DNA from 2 places in the Streptomyces sp. NPDC058045 genome. Region 2 is predicted to be linked to the other one. Evidence: riboswitches for the same ligand, from Rfam matches in the RefSeq annotation. Region 2 holds a riboswitch; the other holds the start of a gene.
What was found. A riboswitch is a leader RNA that binds a small molecule or an ion and turns the genes downstream of it on or off. The one in region 2 is predicted to bind cobalamin.
Positions count from the first base shown of each region.

Region 1: linked by a shared signal. The riboswitch ahead of ACFVST_RS03625 (CbtB-domain containing protein) and the one ahead of ACFVST_RS24440 (cobalamin biosynthesis protein) in region 2 are both predicted to bind cobalamin.

Region 1 is NZ_JBHVRR010000003.1:154,390-162,071, reverse strand. It holds partial or broken gene ACFVST_RS03640 (cryptochrome/photolyase family protein) at 1-1,112, shown strand, start outside; gene ACFVST_RS03635 (histidine phosphatase family protein) at 1,006-1,749, shown strand; gene ACFVST_RS03630 (CbtA family protein) at 1,759-2,517, opposite strand; gene ACFVST_RS03625 (CbtB-domain containing protein) at 2,539-2,760, opposite strand; cobalamin riboswitch at 2,796-2,919, opposite strand; gene ACFVST_RS03620 (VOC family protein) at 2,974-3,414, opposite strand; gene ACFVST_RS03615 (MalY/PatB family protein) at 3,471-4,751, opposite strand; gene ACFVST_RS03610 (hypothetical protein) at 4,764-4,937, opposite strand; gene metE (5-methyltetrahydropteroyltriglutamate--homocysteine S-methyltransferase) at 5,094-7,412, shown strand; gene thiI (tRNA uracil 4-sulfurtransferase ThiI) at 7,463-7,682, shown strand, end outside.
Region 2 is NZ_JBHVRR010000051.1:22,274-29,955, reverse strand. It holds gene ACFVST_RS24445 (cobyric acid synthase) at 1-1,365, opposite strand, end outside; gene ACFVST_RS24440 (cobalamin biosynthesis protein) at 1,362-2,351, opposite strand; cobalamin riboswitch at 2,385-2,564, opposite strand; gene ACFVST_RS24435 (hypothetical protein) at 2,730-2,951, opposite strand; gene ACFVST_RS24430 (anion permease) at 2,979-4,280, opposite strand; gene ACFVST_RS24425 (lysozyme) at 4,487-5,227, opposite strand; gene ACFVST_RS24420 (class II aldolase/adducin family protein) at 5,391-6,101, shown strand; gene ACFVST_RS24415 (alpha/beta hydrolase) at 6,160-7,290, shown strand; gene ACFVST_RS24410 (hypothetical protein) at 7,419-7,682, shown strand, end outside.

The DNA of each region.
Region 1 (7,682 bases), on a different contig from region 2:
GCCGCGGTCGCCGCCGAGTGCGGGGCCGGCGAGGTGCATCTGGCCGCGGCGGTCACCGGCTATGCCCGTCGGCGCGAGGAGCTGCTGCACACCCAACTCGCTGCCCAGGGCGCGGCGTTGCAGGTACATGAGGGCGTGACGACCGTGCTGCCGCCGGGGCAGATCACCCCCGCCGGCTCCGACCACTACAAGGTGTTCACCCCGTACTTCCGCCGCTGGTCCACCCAGCGGTTCCGCGATCCCCGTGCGGCGCCGCGCACCGTACGGGTACCGGACGGGGTGCGCGGGGAGCCGCTGCCCTCGCGGGGTGCGGTGGCGCAGCTCTCACCGGGGCTGCCCGCCGGTGGGGAGCAGGTGGGGCGGGAGCAGTTCTCCCGCTGGTCGCGCACCGGACTGCCGCGGTACGAGGAGCGGCACGACGATCTGGCCGGGGATGCCACCTCGCGTCTCTCGCCCTTTCTGCACTTCGGTGCGCTCTCCCCGCTGGAGTTGGTGCGGCGGGCGCGGGGCGGTGCGGGTGCGGAGGCGTTCCAACGGCAGTTGTGCTGGCGGGACTTCCACCACCAGGTGCTCGCCGCCCGCCCCGAGGCGTCCGCCCTGGACTACCGCCCCCGCCACGACCGGTGGCGTACCGAGGACGAGGCGGCCGGGGACATCGCCGCCTGGCGGGCGGGGCGTACCGGTTATCCGCTGGTGGACGCGGCGATGCGGCAGTTGCGGCAGGAGGGGTGGATGCACAACCGGGCCCGGCTGGTGGCCGCGTCGTTCCTCGCCAAGACGCTCTATGTGGACTGGCGGATCGGCGCCCGGCACTTCCTGCGCTGCTGGTCGACGGGGACATCGTCAACAACCAGCTCAACTGGCAGTGGGTGGCCGGTACCGGCACGGATACCCGGCCCAACCGTGTCCTCAACCCGGTCGCCCAGGGCCGGCGCTTCGATCCAGACGGCGCTTACGTACGGCGCTGGGTGCCCGAACTCCGGTCGGTGGAGGGCAAGTTGGTGCATGAGCCCTGGCAGCTCCCGGTGGAGCGGCGCGCCCGGCTGGACTATCCGGAACCGGTGGTCGACCTCGCCGAGGGGCTGGAACGCTTCCACCAGGGGCGCGGATGAGTGTTCCGCCCGCGCCATGGCAGGCTCAAGGCTCCCACTGTCCCGTGTCCGTCCGAGGAGTGCCGTGTCCGTCCGTCTCCTGCTCGTCTCCCCCGCCATGACCCGCTCGCTGCGACGGGGTGTCTTCGACGACGGGGATCCGCTGGACGAACAGGGCGCCGCGCAGGCCAAGTCGGCGGCCGGAGCACTGCCCGGGGACGCCCGCGCGGTGCACTCGCCGAGTGTGCGGTGTGCGCGGACCGCGACCGCCCTGGGGCTCCGCGCCGAGCACGGTGGCGGTGCGCCGGCCGGTCTTGACGCGGGCCGGTGGCAGGGCCGGACCCTGGACGAAGTCGCCGCCACGGAACCGGAGTTGCTGTCCCGCTGGCTGACCGATCCGGAGTCGGCGGCGCCCGGTGGGGAGTCGGTGTCCGGGGTGTGCGCACGGGTCGGCGGTTGGCTGGACGGGGTGGCCGAGGGTGGTACGGGACGGTGGGTGGCCGTGGTGGAAGCGGAGGTGGTGCGGGCCGCGGCGGTTCTGGCGACGGGCGCCCCGCTCACCTCCTTCTGGCGGTTCGACGTACCGCCGCTGACCGTCACCGAGTTGAGCGGGCGGGACGGCCGCTGGAACCTCCGCCTGGGCCGCCCCCTCGTATGACGATGCCCGTCACTGCCCGGCCGGTACCGGCTCCCTTGCCTCGGTGTCCTCCGGTTGCAGCAGGCGCTGCGCCAACTCCCCGAAGAGCAGGCCGAATCCGCCCCAGAGCACAAGCTGCATGGTGAGCGCGGAGAGGCGGAAGCGCCACAGCAGGTCGGCCGGGAAGTGCTCCGGGACCTCGTTGACCACCGGCAGGAACTCGTAGGCCACACCGATGACCACGGCGAAACCGAGGAGCGCCGCCACCGTCGCCCACCAGCCGCCGAGCCGGGGCGCGAGCCGCTTCCCGGCGATGGTGGCCGCGACGGCGAGCAGCACGCTCAGCACCATCATCAGCAGATACAGGGTGGTCCGCTTGCCGATGGTGTCCTCGCCGCCCACCGCGGGCGGGTTGGCGGGGTACTTGAGGAACGGCACGACGTACACGGCGAGGAGTGCGCAGGACGACAGCAGCAGCGCGGTGGCGCGGGGGCTGAAGCGGCCCACCCGGCCGAGGGCGAAGCTGTAGGCGAGGGCGGCGATACCGCCGAACGCGATCCCGTAGACCAGGATTCCGGTGGCCAGGCCGGCGGTGGACTGGAGGCTGCGGGAGACGAGTTCGCCGTCGTCGCCGTGCGAGTGCCCGGCGTGGGCGGCCTCCTCGAAGCCGATGGCGGCGTCGACATGGGGTTCGCCGAGCCAGTAGGCGACGATCAGGGCGAGCACGCCGGCGGCCAGACCGGCGAGCATTCCCCGAACGAGCAGGTTGCGTACGGTTGTTGAGTTCATGAGCGGGCGGCGTCCCTCTGGTCAGTGGCAGGGGAAGCCGAGCAGATGGCGGGCGTCGTGCACCCACTCATGGACCCCCGCGCCGCTGAACACGGAGGTGGCGCCCTGCTCGGCGCCGACGAAGTACAGCAGGACCAGCATCAGCACACCGAAGAAGGCCGCCCAGGGGGCGATGTCCTTCAGCGGCAGTTTGGCCGGTATGGCGGGGGTGGTGGCGGTCGGCTGGGCGACGTGCTGCGCCATGGCGGAGCCTCCTTCGGGAGTTCGCGTCCCGTCTCGGTGGTGCACAGGACGACGGCCACGGGTCTGACTCACGCACGGTCCCAGGACCGCCCGCTCACAGTGGCGCGACCGTGCCGGACTTCCACCGGCTTCCGTCGTACCGTCGTCAACAACGTACTGAAGTTACCGTGTGCCTCCGCCGCGGCCAAGACCGCCCCCTGGTCGGTGGGTGGGTCAGGTGAGTCGCTGGGCCAGTCCGAGGACGATGTTCTCGGGGCCGCGGACGTAGCAGAGCAGGTAGAAGTCCTCGAACCGGGCGATCTCGCCGACCAGTTGGGCACCGAGGGCACGTAGTCGGGCGACGGTGTCCTCGATGTCGTCGACGGCGAACATCACCCGGCGCAGACCGAGTGTGTTCATCGGAGCCTCGGCGGGCTCGGGAGTGATCGCCCGAGGGGTGTGGAACTTCGCCAGCTCGATACGGCCGGGGCCGTCCGGGACGCGCAGCATCGCCACCTCCTGCCGGGCACCGTCGATCCCGATGACACGGTCGACCCAGCGCCCCTCGACGGCACTCCGCCCCTCCAGCTCCATGCCCGCCTCGACGAAGAAGTCGACGACCGAGTCCAGGTCGTCGACGACGATGAGGACGTTGTCCATCCGCTGGATCGCCATACCGGGTGTCTCCCTCTCGTACGCAACAGGTGGGGATCGGGTGGTCCGCGGGGGTCTCAGGAGTGGATGGCGCCCGGCCCGAGGCCGTCGAGTGCCCGGCCCATCCGTGCCAGCGCCTCCCGCAGGATCGCCGGTGAGGTGGCGAAGTTGAGCCGAACGCAGCCCGCGCCGCCGGTGCCGAAGATGTGCCCGGAGCTGAGGGCGACGCGCGCCTCGTCCAGGAACACCCGCGCCGGTCCGGCCAGTTCGCCGACGGTCCCGGGGCCTTCGGACGGCCGGTCGTCGTGGAGTCCGAGGTGGGTGCAGTCCAGCCAGGCGAGGTAAGTGCCTTGCGGCGGCAGATACTTCACCCCGGGGAGGTGTTCGGCGACCAGCTCGCCCAGCAGGGTCCGGTTGGCGTCGAGCCCGCGCAGGACGTCGTCCAGCCAGTCGGTCCCGTCGCGGAGGGCGGCGGTGTGGGCGAGGATGCCGAAGTGGCTCGGCCCGTGGCTGACCTCTTCCGGCATCCGGCGGAGATCGGCCGCCGCCTCGGTCCCGGCCATGGCCACGGCGGCCTTGAGACCGGCCAGGTTCCACGCCTTGGACGCGGAGGTCAGCGCGAAGCCGTTCTCCGCGCCTGGCACGCTGAGGAACGGTGTGAAGAAGGCGCCGGGCAGCACCAGCGGGGCGTGGATCTCGTCGGCGACGACCCGCACACCGTGCTCGCGGGCGAGCGCCGCGACCGCCTCCAGCTCCGCGCGGGTGTGCACCGCGCCGGTCGGATTGTGCGGGTTGCTCAGCAGCAGCGCCGCCCGCCGCCCCCGCTGCCGCGCCAGGCGGAACGCCCGCTCCAGGTTGTCGAGGTCGATCCGCAGATCCGGGCCGAGGCGGGCCTCGACGATCTTGCGGCCCGAGTGCTCCACGAACGCGTAGAACGGCGGGTACACGGGCGAGCACACCACGACCGTGTCGCCCGGGCCGGTGATCAGGCGGAGGATCTCGACGGCGCCCAGCATCACATCGGGCACGACGGTGGTGTGCTCCACCCGCAGCCCGTCCCACCCCCAGCGCGTCGCGGCGAACCCGGCGAGCGCCTCGGCGTAGGCGGTGCCGTGCGGGTACCCGGTGTCGCCCAACTCGACGGCCCGGTGCAGGGTCTCGGCGACAGCGGGCGCCAGCGGGACGTCCATCTCCGCCACCCACAGCGGGAGCACGTCCGCCGGGTGCGCCCGCCACTTCGTACTGCTGCGCTGCCGCAACTGCTCCAGGGACAGCCGGACGAGCGGATCGGTACGGCCCCCCTCCCGCGGTGACCGGTGCGGGTCCCCACCCGTGCCGTCGCTCCTGCCCTCAGTCATACGTGATCCTCCTCACCCCGGCGCGCCCCGGGCCTCACGGTAGGGGGTGATCGCCCCGTGGGACGGTACCTCTCCGGCGGCGGCGGACGGGCCGAGCCGGCCCAAGTCCCGTAGCAGGGGCAGCAGATGGAGTTCGACGGCCGGGGCGAGCCGCACCCCGGGCCCGCCGCCACGGTTCCCCCGCATCGTGCGTCCCGCTCCGGCGGCTCGGGCGGGCGGTGTCCGTGCCGCGGGCGCTGTTGGCGCTCCGCGGGCGCCGGACCGTAGGCTGGTGTGTGCAGTTGGTTCGCCCCGTCTGCCGGGCGGGGCGTCGTAAGAGGGAGTCTCTCGGAGGAGCACTCCGTGACCACCGAGACCGCAGCCGCGGCAGCACGGGCCACCGTGTACGGCTACCCCCGCCAGGGGCTGAACCGGGAGCTCAAGAAGGCGATCGAGGGCTACTGGAGGGGCCGTACCGGCGCCGGTGCCCTCCGCGCCACCGCCGCCGGACTGCGCCGCGGCAACTGGCTGGAGCTGGCCGAGTCCGGCATCGACGAGGTCCCCACCGGCGACTTCTCGTACTACGACCATGTGCTGGACACCACCGTGATGGTGGGCGCGATCCCCGAGCGGCACCGCGCGGCTGTCGCCGCCGACCCGCTGGACGGCTACTTCGCGATGGCCCGCGGCACCCAGGACGTCGCACCGCTGGAGATGACCAAGTGGTTCGACACCAACTACCACTATCTGGTACCGGAGTTGGGGCCGGACACGGTCTTCGCGGCGGACTCCGGCAAGCAGGTGGGCGAGTTCGCGGAGGCCCGTGCCCTCGGTCTCACCGCCCGGCCCGTGCTGGTCGGCCCGGTCACCTATCTGCTGCTGGCGAAGCCCGCGCCCGGGGTGCCCGCCGACTTCGATCCGCTCACCCTGCTGGACCGGCTGCTCCCGGTGTACGCGGAGGTCCTGGCCGATCTGCGGGCTGCCGGGGCCGAGTGGGCGCAGCTCGACGAACCGGCGCTGGTGCAGGACCGCACCCCGGCCGAGCTGAACGCCACCGCCCGCGCCTACCGCGATCTCGGCGCCCGCACCGACCGCCCCAGCCTGCTCGTCGCCACCTACTTCGACCGCCTCGGTGACGCCCTGCCGGTACTCGCCGAGGCGCCGGTCGAGGGTCTGGCGCTGGACTTCACCGGGCCCGCCGCCGCCCGGCTGGACGCACTCGCCGCGGTCGGTGGCCTGCCCGGCAAGCGCCTGGTCGCCGGTGTCGTCGACGGCCGCAACATCTGGGCCGACGACCTGGAGAAGTCCCTCACCACCCTCGGCGCCCTGCTGGGCCTCGCCGACCGGGTCGATGTCGCGGCCTCCTGCTCGCTGCTGCATGTCCCGCTGGACACCGCCCTGGAGCGGGACTTCGACCCGCAGCTCCTGCGGTGGCTCGCCTTCGCCCGCCAGAAGACCGCCGAACTCGCCACCCTCGCCAAGGGACTTGCCCGCGGCACCGAAGCCATCACCGCTGAACTCGCCGTGAACCGCGCCGTGTTGGGCGCCCGCGCCACCTCCCCCCTCACCCGCGACTCCGCGGTACGCGCCCGCGCCGCGGCCGTCACCGAGGCGGACACCCACCGCTCCCAGCCGTACACCGAGCGGGCCCCGGCGCAGCGGGCGCGCCTCGGGCTGCCGCTGCTGCCGACCACCACCATCGGCTCCTTCCCGCAGACCACCGCACTGCGCACCGCCCGCGCCGATCTGCGCGCCGGGCGGCTCGGCACCGAGGGCTACGAGGAACGCGTCCGCGGTGAGATCCGCGAGGTGGTCGCCTTCCAGGAGAAGGCGGGCCTGGACGTCCTGGTGCACGGCGAACCCGAACGCAACGACATGGTGCAGTACTTCGCCGAGCAGCTCACCGGCTACCTCGCCACCCGGCACGGCTGGGTCCAGTCCTACGGCACCCGCTATGTCCGCCCGCCGGTCCTCGCGGGCGACATCTCCCGGCCCGGGCCGATGACGGTGCGCTGGACCGCGTACGCCCAGTCGCTCACCGGCCGGCCCGTGAAGGGAATGCTCACCGGCCCGGTCACCATGCTCGCCTGGTCCTTCGTCCGCGACGACCAGCCGCTCGGCGACACCGCCCGGCAACTGGCGCTCGCCCTCCGCGACGAGGTGAACGACCTTGAGGCGAACGGCACTTCGGTGATCCAGGTAGACGAGCCCGCACTGCGCGAGACTCTTCCGCTGCGGGCCGCGGACCGGCCCGCGTATCTGGCGTGGGCCACCGAGGCGTTCCGCCTCACCACCGGCGGGGTGCGTCCGGACACCCAGATCCACACTCATATGTGCTACGCCGAGTTCGGCGACATCGTGCAGGCCATCGACGACCTCGACGCCGATGTCATCAGCCTCGAAGCCGCCCGCTCCCGTATGCGGATCGCCCACGAGCTGGCCGCCCACGGCTACCCCCGGGAGGCGGGCCCCGGCGTGTACGACATCCACTCCCCCCGCGTCCCCAGCGCGGCGGAGGCCGCCGAGCTGCTGCGTACCGGGCTCGGGGCCATCCCCGCCGAGCGGCTCTGGGTCAATCCGGACTGCGGGCTGAAGACCCGCGGCTGGCCGGAGACCCGCGCCTCCCTGGAGCATCTGGTGGCCGCCGCCCGCATCGTCCGGCGTGAGCTGGGCACCGGCTGACCGGCCGGTTACCCTCTGTCCCGGACCCCCGCACCCCGAAGGACCTGACGATGGACACGCCCGGACAGCCCTGTGTGCTGCTCAAGCACGGCGAGGTCTTCCTCAAGGGCCGCAACCGCCACCGGTTCACCGAGCGCCTGCACGACAACCTCCGCGTCGCGCTGCGCGGTGTCGAGGGCTCCACCTGGATCAAGCCGGTGCAGAGCGTCACCGTCCTCGGCGGTGACGCGCCCGTCGAGGAGTTGGTGGAACGGGCCCGCCGCGTCATCG
Region 2 (7,682 bases):
GCGGCGCCCCGCGGTCTCGGCCACCACCCGCAGGAACGCCCGCCGGAAGCCGTCCGACTCCAGCGAGCCGTGCCAGTGGGTGCCCCACACCGGGCCGCTGCGGCAGCCGTCGAGGAAGGGCGCGCCGCCCAGCACCTCGGCCACCCCGTGGTGGATCTCGTAGCCCCGCACCGGCTCGCCGAGGGCGGTGCCCGAGGGGCGGGCCAGGGTCTTCTCCCGGTGGAAGCGGACCCGTACCGGCAGCAGGCCGAGGCCCGGTACCCGGCCGGCGCGGGACTCCACCTCGTCCTCGATCTCCTCGCCCAGCAGTTGGAAGCCGCCGCAGATGCCGAGGACGGGGCGGCCCGCGGCGGCCCGGCGGGCCAGCGCCCCGGCCAGTCCGCGTTCCCGGAGCCAGCGCAGCGCCCGTACCGTGCCGCGGGTGCCGGGCACCACCACCAGGTCGGCGTCGGCCAGTTCCGGCGGCCGGTCCACGAAGCGCACCACCACACCGGGCTCGGCGGCCAGCGCGTCCACATCGGTGAAGTTCGACATCAGCGGCACCGCGCACACCGCGATCCGCAGCACGTCCTCCCCGGCCGGTTCGCTCACCGCCGACTCGCGGACCGCGCCGCGCAGCGACACCCGCAGCCCGTCCTCCTCGTCGATCCCCAGGCCGTGCCGGAACGGCAGTACGCCCAACGAGGGCCGCCCGGTGAGCCCTTGGAGCATCCGCAGGCCCGGTTCCAGCAGCGTCACATCGCCGCGGAACTTGTTCACCAGGAAGCCGGAGACCAGCGCCTGGTCGGCGGGGGAGAGCAGGGCGAGGGTGCCGAAGAAGGAGGCGAAGACCCCGCCGCGGTCGATGTCCCCGACCACCACCACCGGCAGCCCGGCGGCCCGCGCCAGCCCCATGTTGACGATGTCGGTACGCCGCAGATTGATCTCGGCGGGCGAACCGGCGCCCTCGCAGACCACCGCGTCGTACTCGCCCCGCAGCTCGCTCAGGCAGTCCAGCACGGTGCCGAGGAGTGCCTCCTGGCGGCCGCCGTGGTAGCCGCGGGCGCTCAACTCGCCCACCGGGCGCCCCATCAGCACCACCTGGCTGCTGCTGTCGCCGCCCGGCTTCAGCAGCACCGGGTTCATCAGCGCGCTCGGCTCCACCCGGGCGGCCTGCGCCTGCATGGCCTGCGCCCGCCCGATCTCCGCGCCGTCCCGCGTCACGAACGAGTTCAGCGACATGTTCTGCGCCTTGAACGGGGCGGCCTTCACCCCCTGCCGGACCAGCCACCGGCAGATCCCGGCGGTCACCACGCTCTTGCCCGCGTCCGAGGTGGTACCGGCCACCAGCAGCCCGCCGCCCCGGCCCTTCCCGCTCCCGCTCACACCGTCCCCGCCTTCCGCGCCGCCCGCTCCACGAGCAGCCTGCCGCCCGCACACACCACCAGCGCCCCCCAACTCACCCGCCGCGACAGCCGGATGGCGCGCGGTACGTCCTCGACCCGTACGGCACGCCCGGCCGCGTTCAGCACCGGCCGGTGCTCCACCCGGCCCCCGTAGGCGAGGGTGCCGCCCAGCCGTACGCCGAGCGCGCCCGCGAACGCCGCTTCCACCGGGCCCGCGTTGGGGCTGGGATGGCGGCCCGCGTCGGTACGCCAGGCGCGCAGCGCGGAACGCGGCGCACCGCCGAGCGCCGCCGCCAGCAGCGCCGTCAGCCGGGCACCGGGCGCGCCCGCCGCGTCGTCCAGCCGCGCCGAGGCCCAGCCGTAGCGCAGATACCGCGGGGAGCGGTGGCCCACCATCGCGTCCAGGGTGTTGACGGCACGGAACGCGACCAGCCCCGGTACTCCCGCCACCGCCCCCCACACCAGGGCGCCGACCACCGCGTCCGAGGTGTTCTCGGCGACCGACTCGACCACGGCGCGGGCGAGTTGACCGGCGTCCAGCGCCTCCGGGTCCCGCCCGCAGAGGTGCGGCAGCCGGGCCCGGGCGGCGGTGAGCTCACCCGCGGCCAGCGCGGCGCCCACGGCCCGAGCCTCCCGGCCCAGCGTGGTACCGCCGACCACGGCCCAGGTGGCGGCCGCGGTCAGGGCGGTGGCGGCGGCGGGGGAGCGGCGCACCGCCCGGCCCGCCAGTACGGCCACACCGAGGGCGCCGCCCGCGCAGACCAGGGTGTGCAGCGCGCCGCGGGCCCGGTCGTCCCTCCACAGGGCGCGCTCCACGGCGGCCGCGGCACGGCCGAAGGCGGCCACGGGGTGCCCGCGGCGGGGGTCGCCGAGGGCCGCGTCGGCGAGCATTCCGGCGGTGGCACCACAGGCGAACACCCGGGCGCCGTACGCGACTTGTGTTCCGGGTGGCGGGCAGCCCGGCATCGCTCCGTGTCCTCACTCAGGGTCCGCGCCCCGGTTCGAAGGAAACGACGGCGAGAGTCTCCTGGCTCCCGGATCCGCGGCTCCCCCGGCCTTCCAGCCCCGGTGGGTCGGGGCCGTGACATCGGTGTGGGGGAGCGCTCCCCGGTGACAGTGGCGGGACCGCGCCGGATTCGCACCGGCTTCCTCTCCATGCCGCCGTACTTGGCCCCGGAAGTCCACCACGGCCCCCGAACACCCGTCAACCTGCCGTTGACCTGGGACGGGAGAGTGTGCGCGGCCCCACACCACGGCCCCCAGCACGGGGAAGGGGCGGGGCGCGCACCGGTATCCCGGTGTACGCCCCGCCCCTCGCGCGGAGTACGGATCGCCCGCGCCCGATCAGGCCACGATCAGAAAGATCCCGTAGGCGACGGCGGCCGTGCACAGTGCGAAGCAGGCGTAGGCGCCGGTGGTGGCGAGCGCCGCGGAACCGCCTTCCGCGGTGGCCTCCTCGCGCTTGGCGAGGCCCACCACCCCGAGGGTGAAGAGGCCCACCAGGGCCACGGTGGCGACGAGGCTGACGCCGAAGACGGAGCCGAGTGCCGCCCAGTCGATGTCGATGGAGTCCATGGGATGCGGGGTCCTTTCCTACACCGTGGCCGGCTTGGCGGGCGCGGGCGGAGTCGTCGGCCCGCCGTCGGGTGCCGCCGCCGACTCCGACGTCGTCGACTCCGCAGCCTCGGTGTCCGCTGCCGCGGGGACCGCGCCGCGCACCGGCGGCGGGGCGACGGCGGCGATGGCGGTGGTGACCACCCCGGCCGGCTCGGCCGGCTCCGAACCGCCGTCCGCAGCCGGGTCGTTGACGTTGTGCTGGTCGACGGGACGGCGCCGGGACAGCGTCCAGATCAGTCCGGAACCGGCCACCAGCAGCACCCCGGTGGTGACGACGCCCCAGGTGCCGCGGCTGGTGAGGAACTCGGCACCGGCGCCCACCAGACCCGCGGCCGGCAGCGTCAGCCCCCAGGCCGCGAACATCCGGCTGGCCGTGGACCAGCGCACCACGCCCCCCTTGCGGCCCAGGCCCGCGCCCATCACGGCACCCGAGCAGACCTGGGTGGTGGAGAGCGAGAAGCCGAGGTGCGAGGAGGCGAGGATCGCGGTGGCCGCACTGGTCTGGGCGGCGAAGCCCTGTGGCGGCGCCAGCTCGGTCAGCCCGCGGCCCATGGTGCGGATGATGCGCCAGCCGCCGAGGTAGGTGCCGAGCGCGATGGCCAGACCGGCCGAAGTGATCACCCAGACCGGCGGGTTGGAGCCCGGGGCCAGGACGCCGCCGGTGACCAGGGCGAGGGTGATGATGCCCATGGTCTTCTGCGCGTCGTTGGTGCCGTGCGCCAGCGAGACCAGCCCGGCGGAGGCGATCTGCCCGGCCCGGTACCCCTTGGCGGTGTGCCGTTCGTCGGTGCGCGAGCCGAGCCGGTAGGTGATCCGGGTGGCCAGCGTCGCCGCGAGGCCCGCGACGAGCGGAGCGGCGACCGCGGGCAGCAGGACCTTGGTGATGACGGTGGAGCCGTTCACCGAGGACCAGCCGGCCGACATGACGGCGGCACCGATGAGCCCACCGAAGAGGGCGTGCGAGGAGCTGGACGGCAGGCCCAGCAGCCAGGTGAGGAGATTCCACAGGATGGCGCCGACCAGCGCCGCGAAGATGACCTCGGTTCTGAGGCCCTTTTCGTCGATGATCCCGCCGGAGATCGTTTTTGCGACCTCGACCGACAGGAACGCTCCGACGAGATTCAGCGAGGCCGAGAGTGCGACGGCCGCTTTGGGTTTGAGTGCGCCGGTGGAGATGGTGGTGGCCATCGCGTTGGCGGTGTCGTGGAAACCGTTCGTGAAGTCGAACACGAGAGCGGTGACGATCACGATCCCGAGGAGAAGCGTGATGTGTTCCATTTACCCGGGCTTCTGTTTGGCGTCGTTGGCATCAGGACCGTAGGCAATCTGGGTGAACGGAAGATGAACTCGGCCGGGCCGGAGAGTGACTCCGGTCGCGCGCCGGAGGAGGGCGGCGCGGGCGCGGGAGCGGGCCGCAGCACGGCGCCCCCTCCGTGCGCGGCCGGGGCGCGGAGGGGGCGCGGTGCTGGTGCGGGTGGTGCGGGTCAGCCCTTGGCGAGCCGCCTGAGCTGGGTCATGGAACCGTTGAACTTGTCCTGGTCGCCGGGGAGTTTGCCGTGGTCGTTGTACTGCCAGAAGGTCCAGAAGGTCCAGCCGGCGGGCAGCGGGCCGGGACTGGAGCCGTAGCGGGCCAGCCAGAGCGGGTGCTGGGCGGCGAAGGCCCGGCTGTGGCCGGTGCAGGTGTTCCACCACTGGGTGCTGGTGTAGATGGCGGGCCGGCGTCCGGTGCGCCGGTTCACCTCGTCGCTGAAGGACTTGATCCAGGACACCATCCCGGCCGCGCTCTTCCCGTAGCAGGAGCCGCCGGAGTACGGGTTGTGCTCGATGTCCAGGGCGGGCGGCAGCGTCTTGCCGTCCGCGGACCAGCCGCCGCCGTGCCGGACGAAGTAGGCGGCCTGCGTCTTGCCGGAGCTCTTGTTGGGGAGCGCGAAGTGGTACGCGCCGCGCAGCATCCCGGCCTTGTAGGCGCCGTTGTACTGCTGGGCGAAGTACGGGTTGCGGTAGTTCGTGGACTCGGTGGCCTTGACGTAGGCGAACCGGCCTCCCTTGCCGTGGACCGACCCCCAGTTGATGTTGCCCTGGTACGAGGAGACGTCATTGCCGATGGGCTTGGACGCGGCGGCCGCGGGCACCTCGGCGAGGGCCAGGCCGCCCAGAGCGAGGGCCACGGCGGACGCGGCGATCCGCCGGACTGGTCGACGGTCGGGAAGGCGAGCGAAAGCCATGTTTCCCCCAGGAAATGGGCTGTTGGGACAAATCGCCCGCAGGCTAACCACGGCTCCGACGGCCGTCCGGTGAGGCGCGACCAATAATTCGTAGAAAATGATTTATTACTGGATGAACTCACCCGAATGACGCAGCCGACGGCCGGGTGGCAGGATGCCCGCCATGACCCCACCCCCACCCGGACCGCCCACTCCCGACGACCCGCCCGCCCCGCCAGCCGAGGACGCCGCCCAACTCGCGCAGGCCTGGCGGGACCTGGTCGCCACCGCCCGCCGCAGCGTCACCGACGGCCTGGTCGTCGGCACCTCGGGCAATGTCTCCGTACGGGTCGGCGGCACCGTCCTGGTCACCCCCACCGGCGTCCCCTACGACCGGCTCACCCCCGGCGACCTCCTCGGAGTCGACCTGGACGGCACCGTGCGCCACGGCCGGCTCGCCCCCACCAGCGAACTCCCCATGCACCTCGCGGTCTACCGCACCACCGACGCCCGCGCCGTCGTCCACACCCACGCCGTGCACGCCACCGCCGTCTCCACCCTCGTCACCGAACTCCCGCCCATCCACTACATGACCGCGGCCCTCGGCGGCCCGGTCCGCGTCGCGCCCTACGCCCTGTACGGCACCGAGGAGTTGGCCCGCCACCTGCTGCACGCCCTGCGCGACCGCACCGGCTGCCTGCTCCGGAACCACGGCACCCTCACCCACGGCCACACCCTGGACGCCGCCTACGACCGCACCGCCCAACTGGAGTGGATGTGCCGCCTCTGGCTCACCGCCTCCGCCCACCCCGGCGCCACTCCCTCCCTCCTCACCCCGGCCCAGCTCGACGAGGTCGCCGACCGGCTCCGCGGCTACGGCCAGCCCGGCCGCTGAGCCGCCCCCGGGTGCCGGTCCACTGGCCTCCGGCAGCCCCCGCGCGCAGACTGGAGCGGTGCGCACCGCCAGAGCGACGGCAGCAGCGGCCGTCACCGCAGCGATAGGTGTCGGCGCGGCCGCAGTGGTGGCCGGCCGACTCGCCAGCGACGCCGCCCTCAAGGCGCCGCCCGGCCGCCCGCTGCCCACCGAACCCAGACTCACCGTCCACGCCACCGAGCCCGGCCGGATCACCCTCACCCGCGACCTGGCCTCCCTGCACCCCGGCCGCTACGGCCTCACCGGCGACGGCGTCCACGCCGTGGTCGGCCCCGTACTCGACGGGGTGCAGCACACCGCGGACACCGTGGTGCGCCGCCTGGAGCGCGTCACCCACGGCTCCCTACGGACCGGCGCCAAGGTCTGGCTCACCCCGCAGGTCCACATCGGCGACCCGCGCAGCGCCCTCGGCCTCGACCACGCCGACATCGACATCCCCGGCGAACTCGGCAGCCTGCCCGCCTGGTTCCTCCCCGGCGCCCGCGACACCTGGGTCATCACCGTGCACGGCCTCGGCACCACCCGCGAACACCCCATGGTCGTCATGGAGTTCCTGCACCGCGCCCGCATCCCCGTACTCGACCTCGCCTACCGCCAGGACCTCGGCGCGCCCCGCGCACCCGACGGACTGCGCCACCTCGGCGAGACCGAGTGGCGCGACGTGGACGCGGCCATCCGCTACGCGGTGCGCTACGGCGCCCGCAAGGTGATCCTGCACGGCTGGTCCACCGGCGCCGCCATGGCCCTGCACGCCGCCGCCCGCTCCGGAGTCCGGGACCGCATCTCCGGCCTGGTGCTGGACTCCCCGGTGCTCGACCCGGAGGCCACCCTGCGCGCCCTCGCCGAGGCCCGCCGCGCCCCGCGGATCCTGCTGCCGCTAGCGGTCCGCGCCGCCCGCGGCCGCACCGGAGCCGCCGCCGACGGACAGCGCCTCCGGCCCGACGGGGAGCCGGTCACGGTGCCCACCCTGCTGCTGCACGGCCCCGCCGACACCGTCGCCCCCTTCGCCGCCTCCCGCGGCTTCGCCCGCCGCAACGCGGACCGGGTCAACCTGCATACCGTGGCCGACGCCCCGCACGGCGCCATGTGGAACGCCGACCCGGCCCGCTACGAGGAGACCCTGCGCCGCTTCCTCACCGCCCTGGTCTGACCAGCCCCCGGACGTCATCTTCCGTTTCGACCCGATCCGCCCGGCATACGCCTGTCCGCGCGGCCCGCATAGCAGTCCTCGCCGCATTCCGTTTGGGATTTCGGCACCCCAACAGGAAGACTGCCCCCGTGACGTCCCGTATCCCGCGCGACTCCAGGCTCCGTCTTGTCGGCCCCCACACCCCGGCCACCGCCGCCCAGGTGGTGGGCCGACGGCGTACCAGGCGCCCCGCGCCACCGCCCCAGGGCACCCCCGCACCCGCGGAACTGGCCCGGCAGGCCCGCCGCCAACTGGCAGGCGCGGTACGGGTTGCGCGCTGGGCGGACACCGCACTGCGGCCCGGCTCCGACCGCGCGGTACCGGACGGCTCCGGGGTGCTCACCGAGGCCACC